DNA from 2 places in the Lactobacillus johnsonii genome. Region 1 is predicted to be linked to the other one. Evidence: riboswitches for the same ligand, from Rfam matches in the RefSeq annotation. Region 1 holds a riboswitch; the other holds the start of a gene.
The links. Region 1 has a riboswitch for magnesium ahead of mgtA (magnesium-translocating P-type ATPase). Riboswitches for the same ligand answer to the same signal wherever they lie in the genome.
Positions count from the first base shown of each region.

Region 2: it holds a riboswitch for magnesium, as region 1 does, so the genes downstream of both, H0I41_RS01130 (P-type ATPase actuator domain-containing protein) here and mgtA (magnesium-translocating P-type ATPase) in region 1, are expected to answer to the same signal.

Region 1 is NZ_CP059055.1:1,040,419-1,046,440, forward strand. It holds gene H0I41_RS04860 (ABC transporter ATP-binding protein) at 1-552, opposite strand, end outside; gene H0I41_RS04865 (MarR family winged helix-turn-helix transcriptional regulator) at 637-1,074, opposite strand; gene mgtA (magnesium-translocating P-type ATPase) at 1,206-3,884, opposite strand; M-box (ykoK) riboswitch at 3,961-4,128, opposite strand; gene H0I41_RS04875 (cupin domain-containing protein) at 4,339-4,752, opposite strand; gene tpx (thiol peroxidase) at 4,949-5,443, shown strand; gene H0I41_RS04885 (putative quinol monooxygenase) at 5,576-5,908, shown strand; gene H0I41_RS04890 (hypothetical protein) at 5,975-6,022, opposite strand, start outside.
Region 2 is NZ_CP059055.1:244,828-250,849, reverse strand. It holds gene metG (methionine--tRNA ligase) at 1-1,136, opposite strand, end outside; gene H0I41_RS01130 (P-type ATPase actuator domain-containing protein) at 1,234-2,265, opposite strand; M-box (ykoK) riboswitch at 2,335-2,507, opposite strand; gene H0I41_RS01125 (TPM domain-containing protein) at 2,564-3,151, opposite strand; gene H0I41_RS01120 (deoxycytidylate deaminase) at 3,141-3,629, opposite strand; gene trpS (tryptophan--tRNA ligase) at 3,649-4,677, opposite strand; gene H0I41_RS01110 (SOS response-associated peptidase family protein) at 4,812-5,423, shown strand; tRNA gene H0I41_RS01105 (tRNA-Gly) at 5,450-5,520, shown strand; gene H0I41_RS01100 (CPBP family glutamic-type intramembrane protease) at 5,564-6,022, opposite strand, start outside.

The DNA of each region.
Region 1 (6,022 bases):
TAGAACGAATATCACCAAAGGAACGGCAAGAACCATGATTAAGGACATCTGCCAATCCATCATAAACATGATGACGACAGCACCAAAGAATTGTAATAAAGAAGTAATTGCATTAGGTAAGGTATTAGCAAGTAAATTCTTGACTTGTGACGTGTCATTAACTAGTCTTGATGAAATTTCACCTGTCGAAGTATTATCAAAATAACTAACTGGCATCTTAAGTAAGCGAGCCCAGAGATTATCACGAAGTTTCGAAACCACATGCTCTCCAAAAACTCCCAAAATATAACCAGATAAGGCACTAATAATTACTCCACCAAAAAATACTATTCCAGTAATAATTACCAGGTTTATATTTAAATGCTTAAAGTTATTAATAATTCTTTGTGCAAATTGAGGAACAATTAAGTTTGCTCCCATGGCAATTAAGCCAGCCAGAATACCAACAATTAATTGCCAATATTTGGGATGCACTCGATTTATTAATTTAAAAAAATCTTGAAAACTAAAACTATGTTTTCCTTTTTCAATCTGGGGTCTTCCTCTATCCATTAATACATTCCTCCTTAATAGTTAGGTACCTAATAATAATTAACGCTTAGTATTAAAACATGTAGATACCTAACTGTCAAGTCACTAATTATTTCGAACTTGTTGGTTTAGTTCCTTCAGGAGTGGAATTAATTGATCTAATAGCTTTTCGTCTACTCGACTAGAAAGTTTTTTTAATATCAAGTTAAAGCTTTTTTTCATCTCAATAACTTGTTTTTCTCCTAACTGGGTAATATAAATCCGTTTAATTCGAGCAGACTTTTCATCTTGCTTGCGTTGAATATATCCATCACGTTCAAGATTTTTCAACATATTAGTTACACTGGCATTACGTAAATGAAAATTATCAGCTAGTTCCCTTTGAATCATACCGGGATGCTCTTGAATATACATCAAAGTTCGTCCTTGCTGAGGAGTAAGTTGACTAAATTTTACTTCTTCCCCATAAAATCTTTTAGAAAAGTTGAAGTATAAACGGAATAAATCCATCATTTCTTGATATTTTTCTACTTTATCTGTCATCTTTTAACCCCTTTGTTAATAGTTAGAATGTATACTGTTAGATACCTAATTATAAAATATGCCACAATAAAACAAAAGGAAGTATGTAGTAAATCATACTTCCTTTAAAAATAGATTTAATATTAAAACAATTAGATTAAACATTTCTCTGATTTTAGATACCATTTCTTTACTAACATCGTTAAAGCAATGTATAAAATCAATAAAATAAATACAATTCCTAAAAAATATACTGGAATTGGACCAAATTTCACTGCTTTTGCGACAGGAATAATAAATGGTAACATAGTCCCAATTGCAGCCATACCAATCGTTGCCCATGTAACAATTGCTGTAGCATGCTGTTTAATAAATGGGAGGCCTGGATCTCTAAGTGCATGAATAACCATTTCTTGGGTCCAAAGCGATTCAATAAACCAGCCAGTACAAAAGACAGCTGAAAAAAGTAATTTTTGTGAAGCAGTTGCTCCTGCATAGCTACTTCCGATAATTTGTGGACAAACTATAAAGAACAGTAATGCAAAAGTTATGATGTCAAAAATCGAAGATGTAGGACCAAAATAGAACATAAACTTAGGAAGCTTCTTAGTACTCCACTTTCTTGGTTCAGATAAATAATGTTTGTTCATTGTATCGAATGGAATTGATAGACAGCTGGTACCGTACATTAAATCTAAAATGAGAAGTTGAACTGGAAGCATTGGAAGAAAAGGAAGAAATGATGATGCTACTAAAATTGATAAAATATTACCAAAGTTAGATGAAAGTGTAATTTTAATATATTTCATCGTATTTCCAAAGACTTGCCGACCAATTTGAACAGCTTTCTCTAAAATCATTAAGTCTTTATGTAACAAAATTATATCAGCAGATTTTTTAGCAATGTCTACGGCTGTATCAACGGAAATAGCAACATCGGCTGCTTTCATAGCCGGCGCATCATTAATTCCGTCTCCCATATAAGCAACAGTATGGTTATTTTCTCTTAATAATTGAATAATTTGTGCCTTTTGTTGTGGGGATAGTTTTACAAAAATATCACATTCTTCAACCATTTTCTTCAATTCAGCTGAACTTTTATTTTCTAAGTCCTTTCCCTGATACACGCAATTAATATCTAACCCAACTTGTTTGCCAACATTTCTAGTGACAGCTTCATTATCTCCAGTTAAGATTTTTACAGTAATTCCATCCCTCTTTAAAGCAGTTAATGCAGCTTTAGCACTATCCTTTGGTGGATCTAAAAATGCTAAAAATCCAGTTAAAATTAGTTCTTTCTCATCATCAACACTGAATTCACCAACAGGAGCAGGATTTTTCTTATAGGCTAGCAATACCACCCGTAACCCATCTTGATTCATTTGATTGATCTTATTTAAAATTTCTTGTCTCTGCTCTTGATCAAGCATGGTAATTTTATCGTTAATTTCCAACCGATTAGAGCAAGCAAGCATTTCTTCAGCAGCTCCTTTTGTTACTAATAAGTGTTCATGCTTCTTATTCATTACCACGACACTCATTCGTCTTCTTTTAAAGTCAAAGGGAATCTCATCAATTTTTTGATAATTTTGGTTAATTTCTTCTGTATCTAATTCATCTTTAGCTGCATTAATGATTGCCTTATCAATTAAGTCTTTCATCCCTGTTTGATAGTAACTGTTCAAGTATGATAGTTCTAAGACTTTTGATTTTTCTTCTAAATTCAAATCATAGTGACGTTCTAAAACTACTTTGTCTTGAGTTAAAGTCCCAGTTTTATCTGTGCAAAGAATATCTGCAGATCCGAAGTTTTGAATTGAATTCATTCTTTTAACAATGGTTTCGTGCCTTGCCATTTCAACTGATCCCTTAACTAGATTGCTTGTAACAATTACAGGAAGCATTTCTGGAGTTAGTCCCACAGCTGTAGCAATAGCAAAAATCAATGCATTAAGCCAATCCCCTTTGGTTAAACCATTAATTAAAAATACAAGAGGTGCAATTACGGCGGTCATAATCAATAAAATCTTTGAAACATTTTTGATTCCAATATCAAAAGTTGTTTCTTTATTTTTATTCTTGCTAAGAGTACGTGCTAAATTACCAAAAACTGTCTCATCACCTGTAGCAAATACAACGCCCATTGCAGAGCCTGAAACAATATTTGTTCCCTCATATAAAATATTCGGATAATCTAAATAGTTATCATTTTCCTTTGGCTTTTCATTTGCTAGTTTTTCAACAGGACTAGATTCACCATTTAATGAACTTGCTGAACAAAAGAGATCCTTACTTTTTAATAAATACAGATCTGCTGGTACCAGATCCCCAGCAGTTAGATTGATAATATCACCAACTACAACATCTTTAGTTGGCAATTCCTGATCTTTTCCATCTCGTTTGATATTCGTGGTTACAGATACCATATTTAATAGTGAATCAACTGCGTCACTGGTTTTAACATTCTGGATAAAACTAGTTATTCCAGAAATTAAAACCATTGTAATCATAATAATGACTGTACTGAGATCCTTTTGATCTGCAGGAACAAAAAGATAGTTAGTCAAAAAAGATAAAAGAGCTAAAAACAGTAATACTCCTGTAAATGGAGTCATGAAAGCATCAAATAAAAAATGCAATTTTGGATGACACTCTTTATTTGATACTTCATTTAACCCATCGCGCTCTAAACGCTTTTTTGCTTGCGCAGGGTTTAACCCATTAATTGACGTATCTAATTGCTTTAATACTTCACTCTTTTCTTTTCCAGCAATTTGCTTAGCTAAAGTCGCATCAGTTACTACACGATCTTTAGAGTTGAATTTTAACATAGTAATCTCTCCCTCTAAAAAATCGGCAAACAAACAAAAAGACCAACGCAAAAACTGCATTGGTCTTATAATAGCGATTTAATACTCGTCGTTCAGTTTTAACACTACGTAACGTAAAGTTTTTTCAACTAGCTGACTGGGAAAAGCCTTAACTCGACAGTTCCTGTTTGACCCGTTGGCATCTCTGGATGTTCCTGGGCATCAGCATATATTTACGTAGGAGTCTCACCTAACAGTTTATTTGCTTCTTTATTTAATTGACGACTATAGCCTAAACGACTATTTTTTATTATTCAACCGTCTTTATAATTTCTTTACTTTCTTAAAAAAATCGAAATATTTTACTTCAAGTATTCTTTAAAGAAATTATCAAGTTTACTAAAAAAGTTAAGCACTACCATTAGCACTTAACTTTTTATACACATCAATTTATTAATTATGAAACTTTATAAATTTAACCTAACTTGTCATATTCTTCATCAGAAACTGGCTCAAGCCAAGTGGTTTTACCGTCTCCGACCATTACTGCTACATGAGCAAACCATGAATCCTTGGTAGCACCATGCCAGTATTTAGTATTAGGGTTAACAATTACAACATCCCCGGGAACCATCTTCTGTGCTGGTTTACCTTCTTCTTGATACCAACCTTCACCTGCAACGGCAATTAGGATTTGAGGAATTGAGTGCATGTGCCAATCATTACGACAACCAGGCTCAAAACTTACATTACTTACACCAGTTTTAGCCTCTTTACTTGATGCTAAAGGATTGAGGTAACTCTTTCCTTGAAAGTATTTTGCGTATGCTTCGTTAAATTTACCAAAGCCAAAGACACTATTTTTTACTTCTTCTTCATTTTTTGCCATTATTTTTTCCTCCGTAAAACTCTTTATTTCTCTCATCTATTAGTTTATATCTACCCTTTATAAATTAAAAATAGTTATTTCTACTAGACATCTATGCATTTAAGGTATGGTATTTTACTACATAGGCTAAATATTTAAGATACCTCCTATAATTTGCTATATTTAAGATAATAAGAAGAAAGAGAGGGTATAACTTATGAAAATCACTTTTAAAGGTAAAGAAGTTAAATTAATAGGTACTCCGCCAGCAGTTGGTGAAGAAATGCCTAATTTTGCAGTACTAAATAAGAACAATCAAGAATTCACTAAGTCTGATTTGTTAGGTAAATTTAGTTTAATTAGTGTAGTACCAGATATTAATACTCCTGTTTGCAGTATTCAAACCAAAACTTTTAATAAAACAATGGATAAATTTCCAGAAATTAACTTTTTGACTATTTCCACTAATATCGTTGAAGACCAACAAAATTGGTGTGCTGCTGAAGATGTTAAAAATATGCAATTGATGTCTGATAAAAATTTGTCATTTGGTAAAGCAACTGGCTTATTAATTCCAGAATCTGGCATTCTTGCTCGTTCCGTTTGGGTCCTTGATCCTAATGGTAAAATTCTATACCGTGAATTAGTTGATGAAATTACACATGAGCCAAATTATGATGCAGTATTAAACGAACTAAAACAATTACATTAAGATTAACAAAATTAGTTTATAGAAAAAGTGTTTACCAGATTTTAAAGTCTTGATGGTAAACACTTTTTTCTTGATTAAAATTTAATATAAAATGGTTAAAGAACTACTACGAATAATTAAGGAGGATTAGATATGTCATTAACAGTTAATCTTTACTACACTGGTAAAAATGGAAGCGCTCGTAAATTCGCTGAAGAAATGGAAAGCAGCGGTGTAGCCGACCGTATTAGGAAAGAACCAGGAAATGAAAAATATGAATATTTCATTCCATTAGATGATCCTGAAACTATTCTTCTAATTGATAGCTGGAAAAACCAAGAATCTCTTGAAGCTCACCATGCTTCACCAATGATGCAAGAATTAGCCGACCTACGTAAAAAGTATGATCTTCATATGCGTGTAGAACGTTATATTTCTGACGAGAATGGTATTCCAAGCAGTGATCAAAAATTTATTCGAAAATAATAGATTTTTAACCATATTCAAAGACTAATAAAAAGGCGCATGCCTAATATCTAAAAAGATATTGGCCTACGCCTTTTTCTCTATATAAACTTCTAAAAATGTACTATTGTTGAA
Region 2 (6,022 bases), 800 kb from region 1:
TATTGATTAATCATTGAAACAGTTCTATTTAACAAGTTACCTAAGTCATTAGCCAAATCAAAGTTAACTCTTTCAACAAAATCTTCCGGAGTAAAAATACCATCTGAACCAAATGGAATTGCACGCATCAAGTAATAACGAAGAGCATCTAAGCCATAACGTTTAACAATCATTTCTGGGTAAACGGCATTACCCTTTGATTTAGACATTTTACCGTCTCTCATTAATACCCAGCCATGCCCAAAGATTTGCTTTGGAAGAGGAAGATCAAGTGCCATTAACATAATTGGCCAATAAATAGTGTGGAAGCGAACAATTTCCTTACCAACTAAATGTACGTCAGCTGGCCAATATTTCTTAAATAATGCATCATTATCTGAACCATATCCAAGAGCAGTAATATAGTTAGAAAGAGCATCAATCCAAACATAAACAACATGCTTAGGATCACTAGGCACAGGAATTCCCCAATCAACAGTCGTACGAGTGACAGATAAGTCTTCTAAGCCTGGCTTAATAAAGTTATTTACCATTTCTTTCTCACGAGAGTGAGGCAAAATAAAGTCTGGGTGATCCTTGTAGTATTGAAGTAAGCGATCAGCATATTTACTCATTCTGAAGAAGTATGATGGTTCCTTAACTAAACGTACTTCATGTCCTGATGGAGCCTTTCCGCCAATCACATTGCCATCATCATCTTTATATACTTCAGCAAGTTGTGATTCAGTGAAGTATTCTTCATCTTCTACAGAATACCAACCAGTGTACTCACCTAAGTAAATATCTCCTTGTTTTAATAATCTTTCAAAAATCTTTTGTACAGCTTTAACGTGATCTTCATCAGTTGTTCTAATGAAGCGATCATAGGAAACGTCTAACATTTTCCATAGGTCCTTATAGGAATCAGCCATTTTATCTACAAATTCTTGTGGTTTAATTCCTTGTGCTTCAGCTTTTTGCTCAATCTTAAGTCCATGTTCATCAGTTCCAGTTAAGAAGAATGTATCAAAACCGCGAGATTTTTTATAACGAGTCATGGTATCAGCAGCAATAGTAGTGTATGCATTACCGATAGTTAATTTTCCAGATGGATAGTAAATAGGTGTAGTAATATAGAAAGTTTTCTTTTCAGCCATCTTTATTCTTCCTCTCATAAGTCTTTTAACTGCTAGTATAACATAGCATGCCTACATAAATTTGTGTACCAAAAAAGGAATTTCTTTTTAGAAATTCCTAGTTAGATTGATTTTGTTTTTTCATTACCATGCTATTACTCGGATGGTGAATTGAATTTTTTAGTAATTGGCTAGTGATAGAAATAGGAACTGCATCAGAGGTTAATCCGACAACTACTGCAAGAGCAAATACTAAAGTATTTTCCCAGTTGCCATGCATCATACTACTAATTACTAAAAACAAAGGAACAATAACTGCAGCTAGAATTAAAAATACTCTTGTTAAATTTCTGGTATCTAAATTAAACACGTGCTTCTTTAATTCCATCTTGGAAATATTTTGAGATAATTTTCCAAAAATAGTCTCTTTTCCAGTCGCAAATACTACTCCAACTCCAGAACCAGAGATAATTCTGGTACCTGCGTATAAAATATTGGCATAGTCTACATAACCATGATTGTTTCTCTGACCTAAAGAAGTAATTTCACTCTTATATACTGGATTATCTTCATCCATAAAGAAATCGGCTGAACAAATTATATTATTATTCTTTAAAATTCTTACATCTGCCGGAACCACTTCTCCAGCTTGTAACAAGATAATATCCCCAGCCACTAACTCTTTAGTTGCCAACTCTTGTGGCATGCAGTCGCGCATAACTTTAGTAGTGGGTGATATTTTATGTAGTAAATTTTGAATAGCCGCTCTAATTTTGATATTTTGAATGAAACTTAATATTCCAGAAATAGCTAAAACTAAAATAATTAAAACAGGTGTATCTAAATTATGAACTTTTAATTTATAGTTAAGCATAATAGATACAATTGCTAAGCCTAAAAGAATACTTGTAAAAGGCGTCATAAATGCTTCACATAAAAATTGAAGTCTAGTATTTTTAGGTTTATTTACAATTTCGTTAGGACCATTTTTTGCTAAGCGTTGCCTCGCATCTTTAGTTTGAAGGCCACTAATTGAGGTTTTTAATCGTTGCAGTGTTGCAAATTTATCTTCGCATGCAATCCGGCGCACCAGCTTGGTGTCTGTAGTATGTCTTTTGCCGGAAGTGTTGATTTTTAACATCTTCAACATCCTTTCTTAAGAACCTAGCAAACAAACAAAAAGCCGATGCAAAAACTGCATCGGCTTAAATCCAAGCGATTTTTATACTCGTCGTTCAGTTTTAACACTACGTGACGTAAGGTTATAAAAATATAACTAGCTGGCTGGGGAGGGCCTTATATCGACGATCCCTGTTTGACCCGTTGGCATCTCTGGATGTTGCTGGGCGACAGCATGTGTTCACGTAGGAGTCTCACCTAACAGTTTATTTGCTCTAATATTTAATTTCTATTGATACTTTAACGGCTAACTAGCTTTTAGTCAAGCCCTAATGTGGCTTTCGCGTGCTTTTGAATAAAACTAATCCAAAACTAATTAAAGCTGCAATCACTAATCCCCAAACTAAACTTACACTTTGTGGATGATCAATTTTTTGTAACTCTTCTTGCGTCAAAGAATTTTTATCATAAGATAACTTATCTTTTTGGGCAATTAAAGTTGCACAGGCATTAAAAACTAATCGAATTCCTGAGTTGAAGCTTGATTTTTTCTCACTTCTTAATTTATCGCCTGCATATCGAATAATGTTGCTACACTTATTTTGTGTCAAAACATCTTGGTAATTTTTACCAACAAGAATTTGAACATTTTTTCTTTTATTTTGTAATGCAGCTACAATAATTACCTGATTTTTCATCGGCCTAATTTTATTTATATCATTACTATTTTTTAGACTTAAAAGCCGAATCTCAGGTTTATTTTTTGTTTTTTGATACTCTTTATTTTTTTGAGTTACTAATTCTTTAGTTTGGTTATTAAATAAATTTTGCAGATCACTAACAAAAGAAGTTGTACTAGCAGTAAATAGTAAAAAAGAAATTAGGAGTATTCCAAAACTGATAAACTTATTTTTCATTATCCGTCTTCTCTAACCTCTCAGCTAAGCTTTGAACATATTTATGATCTAGCGTTACTTGTTCAATCGCCACACCCTTTTCACGCAGTAACTTGAGTGCTAACGGATTATCATGATAATCATAATAATAGTTAATTTTCTTAATACCAGCCTGAACTAAGCATTTGCTGCAATTAAAGCAAGGAAAATAAGTCACGTAGATTTCAGTACCTTCAGTTGAAATACCATTTTTAGCACACTGAATTAAGGCATTCATTTCTGAGTGAATAGTTCTAACACAGTGTCCATCAACCATTAAGTGACCAACGTCATCACAATGAGGTTGTCCAGAAACACTTCCATTATAACCAGTGGCAATCATCCGGTCGTCCTTGACCAACACACTTCCCACTAGGGCTCGGTCACAAGTTGAGCGCTGTGCAATAACTAACGCCTGCATCATAAAATATTGCTTCCACGGAATCCTGTCTCTTGTCATCAGTCTTACCCTCTTTAAATTATTTATTTAACCTATCAAAATAATTTAAACCAATTGCTTCTCTAACTTCTTGTAAAGTTTGGTTAGCAACTTCATTTGCCTTCTTTGATCCCTCTAGTAACATTTCGTATACAGCATCTGGATCTTGAGCAAACTTCTCTCTACGCTCTCTAATTGGCCCAAGTTCTTCTTCAAGAACCTTATTCAAGTAGCGTTTAATTTTAACGTCCCCTAAGCCACCTTTTTGATATTGTTCCTTAAGTTCAGCCACCTTATCTTTATCTGGTGCAAAAACATCAAGATAAGTAAAGACAGTATTACCCTCTACTTGACCAGGATCTTCAACATGAATATGGTTTGGATCCGTGTACATTGACATAACTTTCTTTTGTACAGTCTTTGCATCATCGGACAAGTAAATTGCATTTCCAAGTGATTTAGACATTTTTGCATTTCCATCTAAACCTGGAAGTCTACCTTGTCCCTTTGGTGGGAAGTAACCCTTTGGTTCAACTAAAATATCAGTGTTATAAACTCTATTAAAAGTACGAACAATTTCTCTAGTTTGTTCAAGCATTGGTTCTTGATCATCCCCAACTGGAATTATTGTTGCTTTAAAAGCAGTAATGTCTGCTGCCTGAGAAACTGGGTAGTTTAAGAAACCAACTGGAATTGAATCTTTAAAATTCTTTTGCTTAATTTCAGTTTTAACAGTTGGATTTCTTTCTAGACGTGCAACTGTTACCAAATCCATGTAATAAGCAGTTAATTCAAAAAGAGCAGGGATTTGTGATTGCACATAGATAGTAGACTTTTCAGGATCTAGTCCAACAGCTAAGTAGTCCAAAGCTACTTGAATTAAGCTATTCTTAATTTTTTCAGGATCTCTAGCATTATCAGTTAGTGCTTGAGTGTCCGCAATCATAATATAAGGGTCATATTTACCTTCATTTTGTAATTTTACACGGTTTTTTAAGGAGCCAATATAGTGACCAATATGAAGTTTTCCGGTTGGTCTATCTCCAGTTAATAAAATTTCCTTTGTCATATTTTTTCTCCAATATATCTGTAATCTTTAGCTTTACCTCCAATTCTAGCAAAAATCCTTATTTGTTTAAACTTACCTAAAAGTTGCTAAAATTAAATTGAGAGAAAAATTACATAAAGAAAGGATGAATAGAGATGTGTAGTCATTATGAAATGCCATCGCTTAAAGAAATTAAGACATATCTAAAAACTGATTTAGAATTACCACTAGTTGTATCAAAAAACATTGAAGACAAATTTGAATCTGTTACTCAAATTTATCCTAAATCTCCATCTTTAGTTATGCTATATAGCGATGACGAACTAAAGTTAGTTGAAAAGAAATGGGGCTATCCAAGTCCATTTAAAAAGAATCGAGTAATTTATAATGCTCGGGTAGAGCGTTTTTATGAAGAAAAACCATCAATGTGGGATGATTCATTTGCTCGCCAGCGGTGCATTATTTTATCTAATGAATTCTGGGAAAGTAGTAAGCAAACTTACCTTGCATCAAATAACAAAACCTATCATGAACACTCATCTTTTACTGCAAAAGATGAACCGATGGCATTAATTGCTGGTATTTATAAAGGGGATGACTTTTCAATGGTCACTACTGCTTCTAATGATACTGTGCTTCCAGTTCATGAAAGAATGCCCTTAGTGTTAAAGCCATCTGAATTACGTCGTTGGCTCTTTCAAAACTTTACTTCTCTACTTGACCGGTCAGAATATAACCTAGACAGACATCAGTTGCCACATCGTTAGCAAAATGATATAATCATTTTGCTTATGCGGGTATAGTTTAATGGTAAAATGTCAGCTTCCCAAGCTGAAGATGCGGGTTCGATTCACGCTATCCGCTTATATTAAAAAACGAGGAACTTTATGAAGTTCCTCGTTTTTTGTTAGGCTAAAATCACCATAAAAATTCCATTTAGGATTGCTAAATAAATTGGCATCATGATTCTTTGTGAATATAAGTAAGACCAAGCAAAAAGCATCCCGTAAAGACTATTGAGAATAAATAAACTAAATGAAGTTTGAAAATTAAGTATTCCATAGAAAAAGCCTGAGCACATAATGCCAACTATACCGCTAACCATATTCTGTGCTCTAAACCCATAATTAAAGAAAAAACCTGTTGTTAAATATACTTGCATTGCTGGTAGCAAAAGACCAGTCGAAAATATAAGAAACCAAAATAAAAGATTACATTCAGCCTTTTGATAAATTATTTGAAAAGACATTAAGGGCACGCTTCCTTTAGCTTGAAGATAGGAAACAAAAACACGTCCTAAAATCACCAGAATAGATACACCAACTATAAATCCATAATCTGCTAATAAAGGCATCGTGGGCTTTTT